Regions from separate parts of the Geobacillus sp. GHH01 genome, predicted to be linked through region 1. Evidence: riboswitches for the same ligand, from Rfam matches in the RefSeq annotation. Region 1 holds a riboswitch; each other region holds the start of a gene.
The links. A riboswitch is a leader RNA that binds a small molecule or an ion and turns the genes downstream of it on or off. The one in region 1 is predicted to bind cobalamin.

Region 2: it holds a riboswitch for cobalamin, as region 1 does, so the genes downstream of both, GHH_RS11585 (ABC transporter substrate-binding protein) here and GHH_RS04235 (ribonucleoside-diphosphate reductase subunit alpha) in region 1, are expected to answer to the same signal.
Region 3: it holds a riboswitch for cobalamin, as region 1 does, so the genes downstream of both, GHH_RS09115 (ferredoxin) here and GHH_RS04235 (ribonucleoside-diphosphate reductase subunit alpha) in region 1, are expected to answer to the same signal.

What each region holds. Positions count from the first base shown of each region.
Region 1 covers NC_020210.1:824,768-829,828, forward strand. Annotated here, with positions in the region: gene asnB (asparagine synthase (glutamine-hydrolyzing)) at 1-1,205, shown strand, start outside; cobalamin riboswitch at 1,408-1,603, shown strand; gene GHH_RS04235 (ribonucleoside-diphosphate reductase subunit alpha) at 1,658-4,015, shown strand; gene GHH_RS04240 (ribonucleotide-diphosphate reductase subunit beta) at 4,090-5,061, shown strand, end outside.
Region 2 covers NC_020210.1:2,358,059-2,363,119, forward strand. Annotated here, with positions in the region: gene GHH_RS11575 (adenosylcobinamide amidohydrolase) at 1-60, opposite strand, end outside; gene GHH_RS11580 (iron ABC transporter permease) at 57-1,091, opposite strand; gene GHH_RS11585 (ABC transporter substrate-binding protein) at 1,078-2,037, opposite strand; cobalamin riboswitch at 2,178-2,377, opposite strand; gene GHH_RS11590 (NUDIX hydrolase) at 2,447-2,914, opposite strand; partial or broken gene GHH_RS19735 (IS982 family transposase) at 3,037-3,445, opposite strand; gene GHH_RS11595 (GNAT family N-acetyltransferase) at 4,426-5,013, opposite strand.
Region 3 covers NC_020210.1:1,836,846-1,841,906, forward strand. Annotated here, with positions in the region: gene cobJ (precorrin-3B C(17)-methyltransferase) at 1-1,427, opposite strand, end outside; gene GHH_RS09110 (High-affinity nickel-transporter) at 1,429-2,136, opposite strand; gene GHH_RS09115 (ferredoxin) at 2,139-2,513, opposite strand; cobalamin riboswitch at 2,694-2,888, opposite strand; partial or broken gene GHH_RS09120 (S-adenosylmethionine--2-demethylmenaquinone methyltransferase) at 2,949-3,089, opposite strand; gene GHH_RS09125 (retropepsin-like aspartic protease) at 3,107-3,487, opposite strand; gene GHH_RS09130 (hypothetical protein) at 3,477-3,731, opposite strand; gene rraA (ribonuclease E activity regulator RraA) at 3,783-4,268, opposite strand; tRNA gene GHH_RS09140 (tRNA-Gln) at 4,526-4,597, opposite strand; gene GHH_RS09145 (glycerophosphodiester phosphodiesterase family protein) at 4,774-5,061, shown strand, end outside.

The DNA of each region.
Region 1 (5,061 bases):
AGGAGCTTGTCAAGCAAATCCGCGATGCGCTGTTTGATTCGGTCAACGTCCATATGCGCAGCGATGTGCCGGTCGGTGCGTTTTTGTCGGGAGGCATTGATTCATCGTTCATCGTCGCCATCGCGAAACAATTCCATCCGCACCTGAAGACATTTTCCGTCGGGTTTGAGCGGGAAGGGTTCAGTGAAATCGATGTCGCAAAAGAAACCGCAGAGAAGCTTGGGGTAGACAACATTAGCTATGTCATCTCACCGCAGGAGTATATGGAAGAGCTGCCGAAAATTATGTGGCATATGGACGATCCGCTTGCCGATCCTGCGGCTGTGCCGCTGTATTTTGTCGCTCGTGAGGCGAGAAAGCATGTCACGGTTGTGCTTTCCGGCGAGGGGGCGGACGAGCTGTTTGGCGGCTACAACATTTACCGCGAACCAGAGTCGTTGCGGCTGTTTGCGCGCATGCCAAACATCGTAAAAGCGGTGTTGCGGGTGATCGCGAAGATGCTTCCGGACGGAATGAAAGGAAAAAGCTTTTTGGAGCGCGGAACGACGCCGCTTGAAGAACGGTATGTCGGCAATGCGAAAATCTATAGCGAAAAGGAAAAAGCGGCGTTGCTCAAAACGTACCAAGAGGGGCGCGAATATACGGCGGTGACGGCTCCTTTTTACCGCGAAACGCTTCATTACCCACCCGTCAACCGGATGCAGTATATTGATCTTCATACATGGCTAAGGGGCGATATTTTAGTCAAAGCGGACAAAATGACGATGGCCCATTCGCTTGAGCTGCGCGTTCCCTTTTTAGACAAAAAGGTATTTGAGGTTGCTAGGCAAATCGCCCCTGACATGAAAACAGCCAACGGCACGACGAAATATATTTTGCGCAAAGCGGCCGAGGGCATCGTACCGGATCATGTGTTAAACCGGAAAAAATTAGGGTTTCCCGTGCCGATTCGCCACTGGCTGAAAAACGAAATGTATGACTGGGCGAGACAGCTCATCAACGAAAGCGAAACTGATCATCTGTTCCATAAGGACGTGCTCTATCGGCTGCTGGATGAACATGCCCGCCACAAGGCGGATCATAGCCGCAAGCTGTGGACGGTCTTGGCGTTTATGGTTTGGCATCAAGTCTATGTGGAAAAGAAGTACGATTTTGCTCAATCCGTACAAAACGAGGAGCGGCCAGCGTCTGTTTTGGAGGCGTAGCAGGGAAACGACAGGGCGTTCTAAGGGCGACACCTAGAACGCCTTTTTCGATGGTGCGGACAGTTTCCTTGCCTTTGGCGAAGCGAAAGAGAAAATTTGCTTTCTCCCACTCTTGCAATTCTCCCGGTTTTGGTATATGCTTGTTCCATCAGGATGATCATCTACTATATATTGTTTTGTTCTCTTTTTTAAACAACTATATATCGTTGCGCCAAGCAATGGTGTCCATCAGGACTTAATAGGGAATCCGGTGTGAATCCGGAACTGCCCCCGCAACTGTATGTGCGGACGAAATGGGATGGCCACTGGCGGCAAGAGCCATTCGGCGCGCCGCTGGGAAGGCCCCAAAGTAGGACGATGCACGAGTCAGGAGACCTGCCTTGCTTGGAACGTTTCATGTTCTTCGGGGTGTGAGAAGATGAAACGATAGGGGAAAAGAAAAAGGGTTTCGTATGCCTTTTTTCCGTCTGTCGTTTCATCCGCTCGCCTGCCCGAGCGGATTTTTTTATGGAGGAGAGGGGAAACGAATGACAGTGTCCACGAAGTCTATTGTTGTCGATGATCAAGGAAAAGAGAAATCATTTTCGCGCGAGGAGTTTGCTAGGTTGGTGGAGCAGGCGGCGGCAGACTTTGTCCGTTTGTCGCTCGAGGAATATGAAGAACGTGTATGGCAGCTTCTCAGCCGAAAAGAGATGGTCACCTTCGAGCAGCTGTATCAAACCGCCATTTTGGAAGGGCTGTCGTATATTAGTGAGGAGGAGCCGGACTGGACATTTGTGTGCGCCCGGCTGTATTTGCAGCAACTGTACCGCGAGGCGGCGCGGCAGCGCGGGTACGATGCGCGCGAGCGATATGGTGATTTTTATTCATTAATCGTTTCTTTGACAGAACAAGGGGTGTACAGCCCGCTATTGCTTGAGCGTTATACGAAAGAAGAGATCGAGACGGCTGGCTCATTTCTTGATCCAGGCAAAGACTTGTTGTTTACGTATATCGGGCTGCGCACGCTCGCTGATCGGTATTTGGCCCGCGATTATGAGCGGCGGCTGTATGAATTGCCGCAGGAGCGGTTTTTGGTCATCGCCATGACGCTAATGGTGAATGAACCACCCAAGCGGCGCCTTGAGCTCGTGAAGGAAGCGTATTGGGCGTTAAGCAACTTATACATGACCGTGGCGACGCCGACGCTTGCCAATGCCGGAAAGTCATACGGCCAGCTGTCGAGCTGCTTTGTCGACACGGTCGATGACAGCTTGCAAGGGATTTATGACAGCAACACCGACATCGCCAATTTGTCGAAATCGGGCGGCGGCATCGGCGTCTATTTAGGCAAAATCCGTTCGCGCGGCAGCGACATCAAAGGATTCAAAGGGGTCTCCTCCGGCGTCATCCCGTGGATGAAGCAGTTGAACAATACAGCGGTGAGCGTCGATCAGTTAGGACAGCGAAAAGGGGCCATTTCCGTCTATTTGGATGTATGGCATAAAGACATTTTTGCGTTTCTCGATGCGCGGCTCAACAACGGTGACGAACGGCTGCGGACGCATGATTTGTTCACCGGCGTTTGCATCCCTGATTTGTTCATGGAGCAAGTCGAACAGCGCGGCGACTGGTATTTGTTTGATCCGCATGAAGTGCGGAAGGTGATGGGGTTTAGCTTGGAAGATTTTTATGATGAGGAAAAAGGGTGCGGCAGCTTTCGGGAGAAATACTGGCAATGTGTCAACGAACCAAGACTGTCGAAAGAAAAAGTGCCGGCGATCGACGTGATGAAAAGCATTATGCGCAGCCAGCTCGAGTCGGGGACGCCGTTTATGTTTTACCGCGATGAAGTGAACCGGCAAAATCCGAATCGCCATCTCGGGATGATCTACTGCAGCAACCTTTGCACGGAAATCGCGCAAAACCAAAGCCCGACAGTGACGAAGCGGCAATATGTGAAAGATGGGACGATCATCATTGAGAAAATCCCAGGCGATTTTGTCGTCTGCAACTTATCGTCGATCAACTTGGCGCGGGCGGTGACCGACGGCGTTTTGGCGCGGCTGATCCCGATTCAAATGCGGATGCTCGATAATGTCATTGATTTAAACAATATCCCTGTGCTGCAAGCCGGCCTGACGAATCAAAAATACCGCGCTGTCGGGCTTGGAACCTTTGGCTGGCATCATTTGTTGGCGTTAAAAGGCATTCGCTGGGAGTCGGACGAAGCGGTCCGCTATGCCGACGAGCTGTATGAAACGATCGCGTATTTGGCGATTCAAGCGAGCATGGAGCTCGCCAAAGAGAAAGGGAGCTACCCGGCGTTTCCAGGATCGGATTGGCAGACAGGCGCTTATTTTGAGCGGCGCGGCTACGAAAGCCACGGTGAATTGGATTGGGATCGGCTGAAGCAAGACGTGGCCCGCTATGGGATGCGAAACGGCTATGTGATGGCGGTGGCGCCGAACGCCTCGACGTCGATCATCGCCGGCAGTACAGCGAGCATTGACCCGATTTTCTTAAAAGTGTACGCCGAGGAAAAGAAAGATTATAAGATTCCCGTTACGGTGCCGGATTTAAACGAACAGACGACATGGTATTACAAATCGGCGTACCATATCGACCAGCGCTGGAGCATCAAGCAAAACGCCGCCCGCCAGCGCCATATCGACCAAGCCATCTCCTTTAACTTCTACGTCGTGAACACGATTAAGGCAAAAGAGCTGCTCGATTTGCATTTGACGGCGTGGAAGTCGGGGCTGAAAACGACGTATTACGTGCGTTCGACATCGGGGACGATCGACGAGTGCGATTCTTGCGCGAGCTGACGGTCTTCCCCCGGACGTTGCCGATTCCGGGGAAAGATTCACGCCGAAGCTTAGCTGAAAGGGAGGAATGGATCATGACAATCAGCTTAGTCAAACGGCCGATTATGGATCCAGAGGCGCCGAACCGTTCGACGGGCATCATCAACGGCCGCTGCTCGAATGTGTTGAACTGGGACGATATCGCCTACCCATGGGCGTATGCGAAATATAAGCGAATGCTCGCCAACTTTTGGACACCGTTTGAAATCAATATGGCCCAAGATGTGAAGCAGTTTCCGCAGCTGACCGCCCGCGAACAGGAGGCGTTTTTGAAAATCATCGGCCTGTTGGCGCTGCTTGACAGCATTCAAACCGATTACGCGGGACGTGTGGCGGATTACATTACCGATCCAAGCATCAATGCCTTGATGATCATGCTTGCCCAGCAGGAAGTCATTCACAACCATTCCTATTCGTACGTGCTCTCGAGCCTTGTGCCGAAAGCAAAGCAAGATGAAGTGTTCGACTTTTGGCGAAACGAACCGACGCTGCGCAAGCGGAACGATTTTGTGACGAACGGCTACAAGGCGTTTGCCGAAGAGCCGAATGTGGAAAACTTGTTGCGCTCGATCGTTTTTGACGTCATTTTAGAAGGACTGTTTTTCTACTCAGGGTTTGCGTTCTTCTACAACCTCGCGCGCCAGCAAAAAATGGTGGCGACGAGCACGATGATCAATTACATCAACCGTGACGAGCACATTCATGTTGATTTGTTTACAAAAATTTTCAAGGAAGTGTTGAACGAATACCCAGAGTATCGGACGCCGGAGCTTGTCGATTTCGTCCGGAACACGTTTATGAAAGCGGCAGAGCTGGAAATCGAATGGGCTCGGGAAATCATTGGGAATGACATCGATGGCATCGACTTGGCTGATTTGGAAGCGTACATTAAGTTTTACGCCAACGTCCGCGCCCACCAGCTCGGATTTGACCGCCCGTTTGACGGCTACCGGACGAACCCGCTCCGCTGGATTAAAGCGTATGAAGAAGTCGACCTCGGCAAATCA
Region 2 (5,061 bases), 1.5 Mb from region 1:
ATCAAGCACTTGCTTTGGTCCATACCGATGCGATACGGCCCGCACCTCGAGCATCATCATCCCATCTTTCGCTTCATTTTTCGGAAAAACAAGACGGCAAATAGCGGGGCGCCGATCAGCGCGGTGATGACGCCGATCGGCAGTTCGCGCGGTTCGATGATCGTCCGCGCCGCCACATCGGCAAGCACAAGAAACGCCCCGCCATACAAGAGCGACAGCGGCAGCAGCACCCGGTAGTTTGGCCCGCACACAAGCCGAACCATATGCGGAACAACGAGCCCAACAAAACCGATCGTCCCGGACACCGACACCGCCGCGCCGGTGAGCAGCGCCGCCGCCGTCAAAATGATGACTTTTCGGCGCGTAACATCAACGCCGACATGAAGCGCCGCCGCCTCGCCAAAAGCAAACGCGTTCAACTCGCGGCCGTTGGCGAGAAGCACCGCCGCGCCGATGAGAAAAAACGGCAACAAAAGCCCGCTGTATTTCCAGCCGCGCATCGCGACGCTTCCCATCAGCCATGAGATGATTTGCCGCAATTCTTCCCCGGTCAACGCGATCATGAGCGAAATGAACGCGCTGAAAAACGCGCCGAAGATAATGCCGGCTAAAATGATCGTCTCAACCGACATGCGCCGCTCCACAGCGCGAGTGAACGCCAAAACGGCGGCAAGCGTCGCCATGCCAAACAAGATGCTCACGACCGGCAGCGTAAACGTGCCAAAGAACGGCCATTGCCAGCCGAGAAAGATGACGAGCACCGCCCCGACCGACGCGCCGGACGAGACACCGAGCGTGTACGGATCGGCGAGCGCATTTTTTAACAGCCCTTGAAACGCGGCCCCGGCCAGCGCCAATGACGCCCCGACCAAAAACGCAAGCACGACGCGCGGCAAGCGGATCGCCATCACGATCGGCACCCAATCAGCCGGAATGTGGCGAGGCAGCGCCGCTCCGAACCATTCAGCCGCCAAAATGCGGACAATAGAAGAAAAGGGAATCGACAGCGATCCTGTCGATATCCCTACGAGAAGCGATAACACGGCCGCGGTGACGGCCAATATATACATCCACATTTTACTTGAACACATCCGGGTAAATGGCTTTGGCAAGTTCCTCGACCCCTTCGACAAGGCGCGGACCCGGTCGGCTTACTAAGTCGGTGTTGACGTCATACACCCGCTTGTTTTTCACCGCCGGCACGTCTTTCCAAGCGGCGCGCGCCAACACTTGCTTCGCTCCGCCGTATGTCGTGATGATGACATCCGGCTTATAGGCCACGGCTTTTTCTTCCGTCACCATCGGCCAGCCTTCCAAGCTGCCGGCGACGTTTTTCGCCGAAATCACTTGAAGCATCTCATCCATAAACGTCCCTTTGCCGGCCGTATAAATTTGCGGCGGCGGCGACACTTCAATCCAGACATTGGCCTGTTTGTCCGCCGGGATTTGTTTCGCTTTTTCTTTGATTTTCGCAAGCTTCTCTTTCATCTCATCAATCACTTGCTTCGCTTTGTCTGTCGTCCCGGTCGCTTTGCCGATCAAGTCGATGGACGCATATACATCGTCGAACGACTTCGCGTCATTCACGACAAGCACGGTGATGCCGGCGTCTTTCAATTGCTTGAGGCCATCGCGCGAGTTATGGGCGCTTGACGCGTGGGCCAAGACAAGATCCGGTTTGAGCGAAATGATTTTCTCGACGTTGAATTCCATGCCGCCGATTTTCGTTTTCGTTTTGACGTCTTCCGGGTAATTGTCAAAATCGCTGACGCCGACGATCTTATCGCCCAACCCCAACGCATAGGCGATTTCCGTATTGCTTGGGATGAGCGAGACGATCTTTTTCGGTTCCGCTTTGATCGTGACATCCTCGCCAAGCCCGTCTTTCACCGTCACCGGAAACGCCGCTTGTTCCGTTTTCGGTTCTTCTTTTTTCGCTGGCTGGGCGTTGCTATTGGCTCCACCGCTGCAGCCGACCAGCACGGCGGCCAGAAGGAAGAACACCGCCACCACCGCCGGCCATGTCCAACGTTTCATCCGTCATTCCCCCTTCAGTGATGTATGTACAATAAAAAACGCCCATTCCGCCTAAATCTGGGAATGAGCGCGAAACAGACCGCCAATGGGCACAACAATGCCCTATGCGACTGTTTCCGCGTCTCACCCCCCGAAGATTCGGAAACTGCGGCAAGCAAGGCAGGTCTACTGGCTCATGCTTCATCCTACTCTGAAGCCTTCCCGTACGGAAAACAGCGCAAGCCATCCGTCCGTACAGTGGCGATTTCATTTCGTCCGCATTGACAGTTGCGGGGACAGCTCCGGATTCCCACCGGATTCCCTATTAAGCCTTTTCGGCGCCTTGCTGCGAATGGATTCAGTTATGGGATATGGACATTTTTATAATAATGCAGCGTTTAGCATTTGACAACTATGAATTTACAGCACTTCACCTTCCCACTCTTGCAGATAATCGAGACGGATTCATGACCCATGCTTCATAAGGAACAGAGCATCCCCTTTTCATCGCATCGAGCACCCGCGATTTCAAATGCGGCCATGTCACATATTCATCAATATTCGACTCATCGATCAACACAAACTTCGCCTCTTGAATTTCCTCAGGCTGGGGAAAAACGTTTCCTTTCACATATGTCGCTTTAAATGCAATGTTTATGATATTTTTAGTTTCATTGTAGTACACGCCGCTGACCCCAATGAGACGGATGTCAACGCCAGTCTCTTCATGCACCTCACGATGAACGGCCCGATCGAGCGGCTCGCCCGGTTCAACTTGTCCACCCGGCATTTCCCACGTATCGGAGCGGTCATAGCTTTTAACAAGCAAAACCTCTCCCGTGTCATTCGTAATATAGGCTGAAACGGTGATAATGGCTTGTTGGTGTTTATCCATCAAGCTCTCCTCCTACATCGCGGAATGATCCTAGCCCTCTCCTGCAGAAAAAAAGCAGCTGCCCCATCTATACTGCCATCTTGAAAAAAATAAGGAAAATCCGTGGTGCTAGTTGAACATTAACGCCTCACGTGATGACACAGCGCAAGAGGGACAAGATCTCCACAACAGCATAGGCATGATGTTGTCCGTGCCTCGCTAGTTGGTGACGGATCTATTAGAAAAACTCTATTTAACGGAAAAACGGAGCAACCGACAACAACAGTTATATCGAGAGCGTTCAGGGAACATCTCCCTAGTGAATAAGTTTCCAATGACATACTGATACCCTGCTCGTTCCGAAGTAAAACAAAACAACTTTCCAAGAATATGAATGGCGATTATGACCCATTTCCTTGCTTTAACAAATGACGATTTCAGCGCTACAATACATTTAGAGCCGCCAGACAGTTGCGCTGATACCAAGAACAAGATCGCCGTATATTGCTTTTGAATTTCCGCTTGATCCGTTGTAAAATGAAGACGCTCTTGTATGGGATTTCTCCTTTCTAATGTTAGATGAGCACTTTCATTTTAAAAGGAGATTTTCATACAAGGACTATTTTTATGCTCGTCTGATTTTATCTAGCACCACGGGTAACTAAACATCATGCAATACATATCTTTTTATATATATTCAGAATTTAACTTCTTCTTATAATTGATAACGCGGTAAAAATAGAGTGTAAATTAAAAATTTCCAATAATGATTTATAATTGTACATGTAACAGATAGCAATGAAATCTATACCAACGCGGCTGCTCTACCCCGTTAATCTTTAATTGATCAAATATCCATTCAACGCATTATGGAGATCAAACAGACACTTTTCAAATCCAGTTTTCAAGAAGACAGCAATCACATAACCATAGGCACCTTTTGTTTCTCCACTATTCCAGCGGTTAATCGAGAAAACAAAAAGAATTCTCACTTGTTCAACCGTTCTTTATACCTTTAAACTAGTAATACCGAGTTGAAATGACCCATTTTGTTTGGAGATCATACTACAAGAATGTTTCAAAGGGCCGTACCATCCACCATGATCACTTTCAGAGATTAAACACATACATCGTTTAAGAGATGATGATGAACATCAGAAAATTCTTACTTTTGAAAGCATCGGCTGGTCCTTGAAAAGGTGGACAGATGAGAGACTCATAAATACATCAAAAATAGCAAAAACAGCGGAAGATGTTCATCAACTGCTACAAAGAATCGATCGTAAAGCACGTTTTCCAAAATAAACATTTAATCAATTACCTTTTTAGACACCTGTGATCTTCCCGCCACATAAGGTATTTCCAGAAAAAAGTTGATCGATGCATCGAAATAAAGCCTCTAAAAGAGGATCGATTTCATCGGTGTATTCGATCAAAGAATTGGAACTCTTGATAGTGTCACCCCTTTGAAGTTTTTTAGTAACTGTATATGATTCCCAATAAGAGTGGATTTTTTGTGTCCCTTTATTCATCCGTTATGCGTTTTGCAACCCGTTCCTTGATTTAAAATAATCTCGTTTTAGAATAGAGTATATAGCCATATCCCTAAATTTACCTTTAATATACCAATGTTCTCTCATAACCCCTTCAAATTGCATCCCTAACTTTTGTAAAACTCTTAAAGATTGAACATTTTCAATCATAGCAAATGCCTCAATTCTGTTTAATTCCATCTTGTCAAAACCAAATTCAATGATTTTATTAGCCGCTTCAACTGCTAATCCCTTCCCCCAATACTTATACGATAAAACAAAACCTATCTCAGCTTTATGATGATTGGGTAACCATTTAACTATATCAATTGTCCCGATCATTTTATTGTCTGCTTTTGAAACGATTCCCCACGGAGCTAAACTACCTTCTTTATAAGACTTAATTACAAATTCTAAAAATTGAATTGAATCTTCAATGGTATGATGAGGTCTCCAAGGTAAATATTTGCAGTTTTCCGGATTTGACGCATAATCAAATAAATCATATGCATCATCTAACGTTAATTTTCTTAATATTAAACGTTCAGTAGTAAGTGTAGGCAAATCCCCAAATACATCTTTAATCTTCAAATTCCTCAACCCTTTCTATACCTATATTTTAATATTCCTTCTGTGTCT
Region 3 (5,061 bases), 1.0 Mb from region 1:
CGCGCCAATTCCTCCGCGTATGGAATGGCGTCTTTTTTCTCTCCATCGCAAAAATCACATGCCTTCACCGTCAGCACATCACCGACCGGCATCACGATCAGTCCGGCGTCAACGAGACGGGCCACAAGCCCATCTGGGTCCTCTGTCAACCGTTCGATTTTCATATAATGATCCGGTGTGTAGGTCATTTTTCCATCCATCCCTACCACTTCCGCAAGCACGATGAGCTGTTCCGGGGTGAACTGTTTATTGGCCACGCCCGGGCTCACCGCCGCTTCCAACAACACGACCGCCGTCTTTCTTGTTTTCCGTCTCTCTAAAGCGGCGAGCGCGTCTTCGGCTGTTTCTTTCACCCGTTTTGGCGCGGCGGTCGGCTGCCGTTTGGCTGTTTTTGCCAGCGGTGCAGCAAGCGGCGGCAAAACGGCAGCCAGCGGCGTTGGCTCGGCCTCCTTCGTGGCCGCGGCAACAGACGACGGTCGAACCGCGGTGGCCAAGGCGGTGAAAGCACGATCCTTCTGGTTGTCCCCGGCGAGGACAGCCGCTTCGGACGGTCCTGATGCCCCCGTGCTTCCTTCGTCCTCATCTTCCAGCGGTTTCGTCTGGTCAAGCGCCCACGGCTCCGCTTCTTTGCGCAGCCGTTCATGCGGTTTGAGCGGCTGGACGGCGGCTGCTAGTTGATACTTGCGCTGGTAGCCGCGCGGCGTGATCATCACGCCGTCATGGACGAATGTCGTTGAGTTGCCGATAATCACCGTCGTCAACATGCCGATCTCATGGTCAAGCATATGCGCCAAGTCGGTGAGGACGATATGCTGCCGCTCGCGGTACGCGCTTTTCACCAGACCGACCGGGGTTTCCGGAGACCGATGGCGGAGCAGGATGCGCTGTGCTTCCACAATCTGTCTAGTGCGCCGTCCGCTTTTCGGGTTGTAAAGCGCGATGACAAAATCGGCCGCGGCGGCGGCGTCAATCCGCTTTTCAATCAGCTCCCACGGCGTCAAATGGTCGCTCAAGCTGATCGTGCACGCATCGTGCATAATCGGTGCGCCAAGCAGCGCGGCGCACGAATGGATCGCGGAAATGCCGGGGATGACTTCGACTTCAATCGAGCTGTCTTTCGTCCACCCTTTTTCGATCAGCACTTCATACACGAGCCCGGCCATGCCGTACAACCCGGCGTCACCGCTTGAAATGACGGCGACCGTTTTGCCGCGCTCCGCCCATTTCACCGCCGCTTGGGCGCGGCTCACCTCTTCCGTCATGCCCGTGCTGATGATTTCCTTTCCGACAATCAGATCGCGCACAAGTTCGATGTACGTTTTGTAGCCAATGATGACGTCGCTTTCTTCAATCGCTTCCCGAGCCCGTTTCGTCATATGGTCGACGCTTCCCGGGCCAAAGCCGACAATGAGCAATTTGCCGCCCACTTTACAGCCCCCCTCTCCATATCTCGATTATCATCGACATCCCTAACCATATGCTGTAAATCCCTGTGACCGCACCAAGGACATAAAACAGTCGTTCCCGCTGCTTTGCTTTCCAAAATCCCCACGATAATCCAGCCGCTGTAGCAATCGTCGCAATGAGCAAGCCGGCGACAAACAGCACAAGCTGAAGGACAGCGGCGCTCACACGCACTTTTCCGACCGCGTGGGTGATAATGGCTAGCTGGGTCGGGCTTTCGACGCCAATGCCATGAATGATGCCGATGATCAAGGCGCCAGCCCAACCAACATGCGAAAAAGAACGGCAACTGTCCATTTCCCGCCTTCCCCGCAGCCATCGAGTAACCGTATGGCCGAACTCATAAAGGAGCTGAAACCGGCTTTTCACCTCACCCCGCCGAAAAAGAGAAAAAAGCATCATCCCGCCAAGAAGCACAAGCGTAACGCCAACTAAGAGCTCAATGGCGGCGGCTGACGACTCGGGAAGCCGGGCGCCGACCATGAGCGCCGCCACCCCCATGACAAACACGATTGCTCCGTGTCCAATAGCGTACATGATTCCGAGCGCCAACTGCTGTCTTCGCCGCGACTCGCTTCCGACCATATCCGCAATGGCCGCGACATGGTCGCTGTCCATCCCATGACGCATGCCGAGAAATATCGCTAACATTACATAACTGGCCCATTCCATCATTACGTCCTCCTCTTTCGAACGCCAATAACCGACTCCGTCCCACCAAGACGGGTCAACCCGTCTTCACGGTATTCATACGTCGCCCACGCGCGAAGCGGCTCGCCGTTTTGCAAATGGCGATGGACGACCTCTTTTGCCTTCTCCGGTGTCATCAACCGGTACCAGACGCCATCCGGGTAGACGATCATCACACACGCATCTTGACAGCGTCCGTTGCAGCGCGTCCTTGTTGTATGGACAGCGTCGTCAAGCCCAAGGCGGGCGATTTCCTCGCGCACCGCGGTTGTCACGTCATCTCCGCCATGGCGGAGGCACGTCCCTCCGTTGCAAATGAGCACATGATGCTTCATTCCCCGCAAATCCCACGTCGCCACCAAATCCCCCCTTTTGCTAGAATGGTAGAATGAAATGCGGCAGACGGACGGTTTTTCGACAAAAGAAAAAGCACCTCTACAGCAGAGGTGCAGAAAAATGTATACGAAAGCCGTAAACGGCCCAAACAGGGCCCCTAAAGCCGTCATTCTCCCGCACGTCTGCCTATAGTCCCGTAGGCATCCGTCCGATCCAAACAAGGCAGGTCTCCTGACTTAGGATCATCGCTTGGCGGCGTCTTCCCGAAGCATCCTTCAGTGACTTGTTGCCGCAAAGCTCTCCATCACAGTGGCGGGCACCGTGCCGGATTTTCACCGGGCTTCCCTTTTCACCCAAGCCCTTAAGCAGGCTTAGGCACCTTGTTTGTCTTACCGCCATATATGCGCTGTCATGGAACAAGCATCCGTTTTCATCGTAGTACAACCAATGCGTTGCCGTCAACCGTTTTTTGCCGACAAATCTTTGTTGGCGACGACAACGCCGTCCGCATCAGCGTACACGTACGCCCCTGGCTCCCAGCGGACGCCGCCAAACTCGAGCGCAACGTCGCGGGCGCCTTTTCCTTCTTTTTGGCATTTCGAGCGGGCGTTCCATTTCAACCAGAACGATACATCTCCAACTTGTCCAGGTCTAAGACAAATCCAGCGCCCAGCAATATATCCAATCCTAACAAACCGTTAATCCCCTCATAGTCCATCCCGCTAAAATCAATTTCATACTCTCTTAGCTGGAAAGAATCTAGCTGAATACAGTCTAATTTTTTTGTAAACGCGTACTCTTTCCCACCGATTCCGTAATAAGCCACAATACGATCGCCCGGCTCTACCCGCAAATGAATATCTTCTACTGCATTTTGAGAAATCACTGTTTTCGCCGCACCAGTATCAATCACCATATTATGAATCAACTTAGACCTTCCTTGATAAACGATTTCGATCGATGCAAACAGCAAGCCTTCACGATATTCAATCTGCATAATGAAATTTCCCTCTCAGGCCAATCGCTCCCCGAACTTTTAAAACAATCTCCTTGTGGCTAGTATGATAAACAAGCTGATTCCCTTTCGATTGCAGCAACTCACGAGTTGCATCCTTGTCCGAAACCGTTCCGATAACAGCCACCTCTTCAATGATTTCTTGATCTCCCTCTAAATGGGACTTTAATACTTGTAATTTCACAAATTGATTTGGATACAATGAACGCACTTCCTGCCATTCCATCTCCATCGCCTCAACCTGTTCGTTGTATTGAACGAGACTCGACCGCAGCCGTCAACCATTTTTCGCCAACAAATCTTTGTTGGCGACGACAACGCCGTCCGCATCAGCGTACACGTACGCCCCTGGCTCCCAGCGGACGCCGCCAAACTCGAGCGCAACGTCGCGTGAGCCTTTTCCCTCTTTTTTGCTTTTCACCGGGCATGTGCCGATCGCCATCACGCCAATCGGCATGGCGCCAATTTCCGCTGAATCGCGGATGCAGCCGTGGATGATGACGCCAGCAAGCCCCCTCTCGCAAGCGATTTGCGCCAGCCGGTCGCCTAATAGCGCGACGCGGCGCGAGCCTTTTCCATCGACCACGAGCACCGTCCCCGGCGGCACCGTCTCCAGCGCTTCTCGGACAAGGACGTTGTCTTCAAACACATCGACCGTCGCAATCGGCCCGGAAAATGCCCGCTTTCCGCCGTACGATTGGAACGGCAACTCGCATACTTGCAACTCGTCTAAAAATTGATCGCATAAATCGGCTGTTTTCATTGTCGCTCTCCCCTTTCATGTTTTGCATTCGCCGTCATTCGCCAAAATCCTTCTGCCTCAGCAGTTTTTTGTCGACGATCTTTCATTCGAACGACTGACACGAACGCGGCGATGTGAACCAAACCATTGTGTGGCCGTCAATCGCTTCGATGTATTCCACCGATCGCATTGAAACCATAAAAAACGGCCCCGCGCCGATATATAGCGGAGACCGTTTTCACCGGCTCAAAGCCCCTCCGGTTTGACCAGACGTTCAGCTGGGCTAGCTGGATTCGAACCAGCGCATCACGGAGTCAAAGTCCGTTGCCTTACCGCTTGGCTATAGCCCAACGTTTTGTTGTCGTTTACAGTATGCGGCATGATAACGCACTTTATGCATCAAACTGAATATCCCTTTGCTTGATGTGCGAAACTATCGGTACAAGCATCCTTTCCCCACTATATCACCTCGTTTTTCCCTCGCACTTGTTTTCCCGATATGATAACTGGAAGGGGAGAGATGTATATGCGCCGGATCACGGTTTTTCGCTTCTATCTTTGCACATTGTTTTTGTTATCGTTGCCGATCGTCTTAGCGGCCGCGGCTGCCTGGCAGCCATCCAGCCAGCCGAAAACCGCCGTCATCGCCCACCGCGGCGCGTCCGGATACGCGCCGGAGCATACGCTCTCATCCTACCGCCTTGCCGCCCGCATGCAGGCGGACTATATCGAAGTCGATGTGCGCGCAGCCAAAGACGGGAAGCTCGTTGCTCTGCATGATGCGACGCTCGCCCGGACGACAAATGCCGAAACG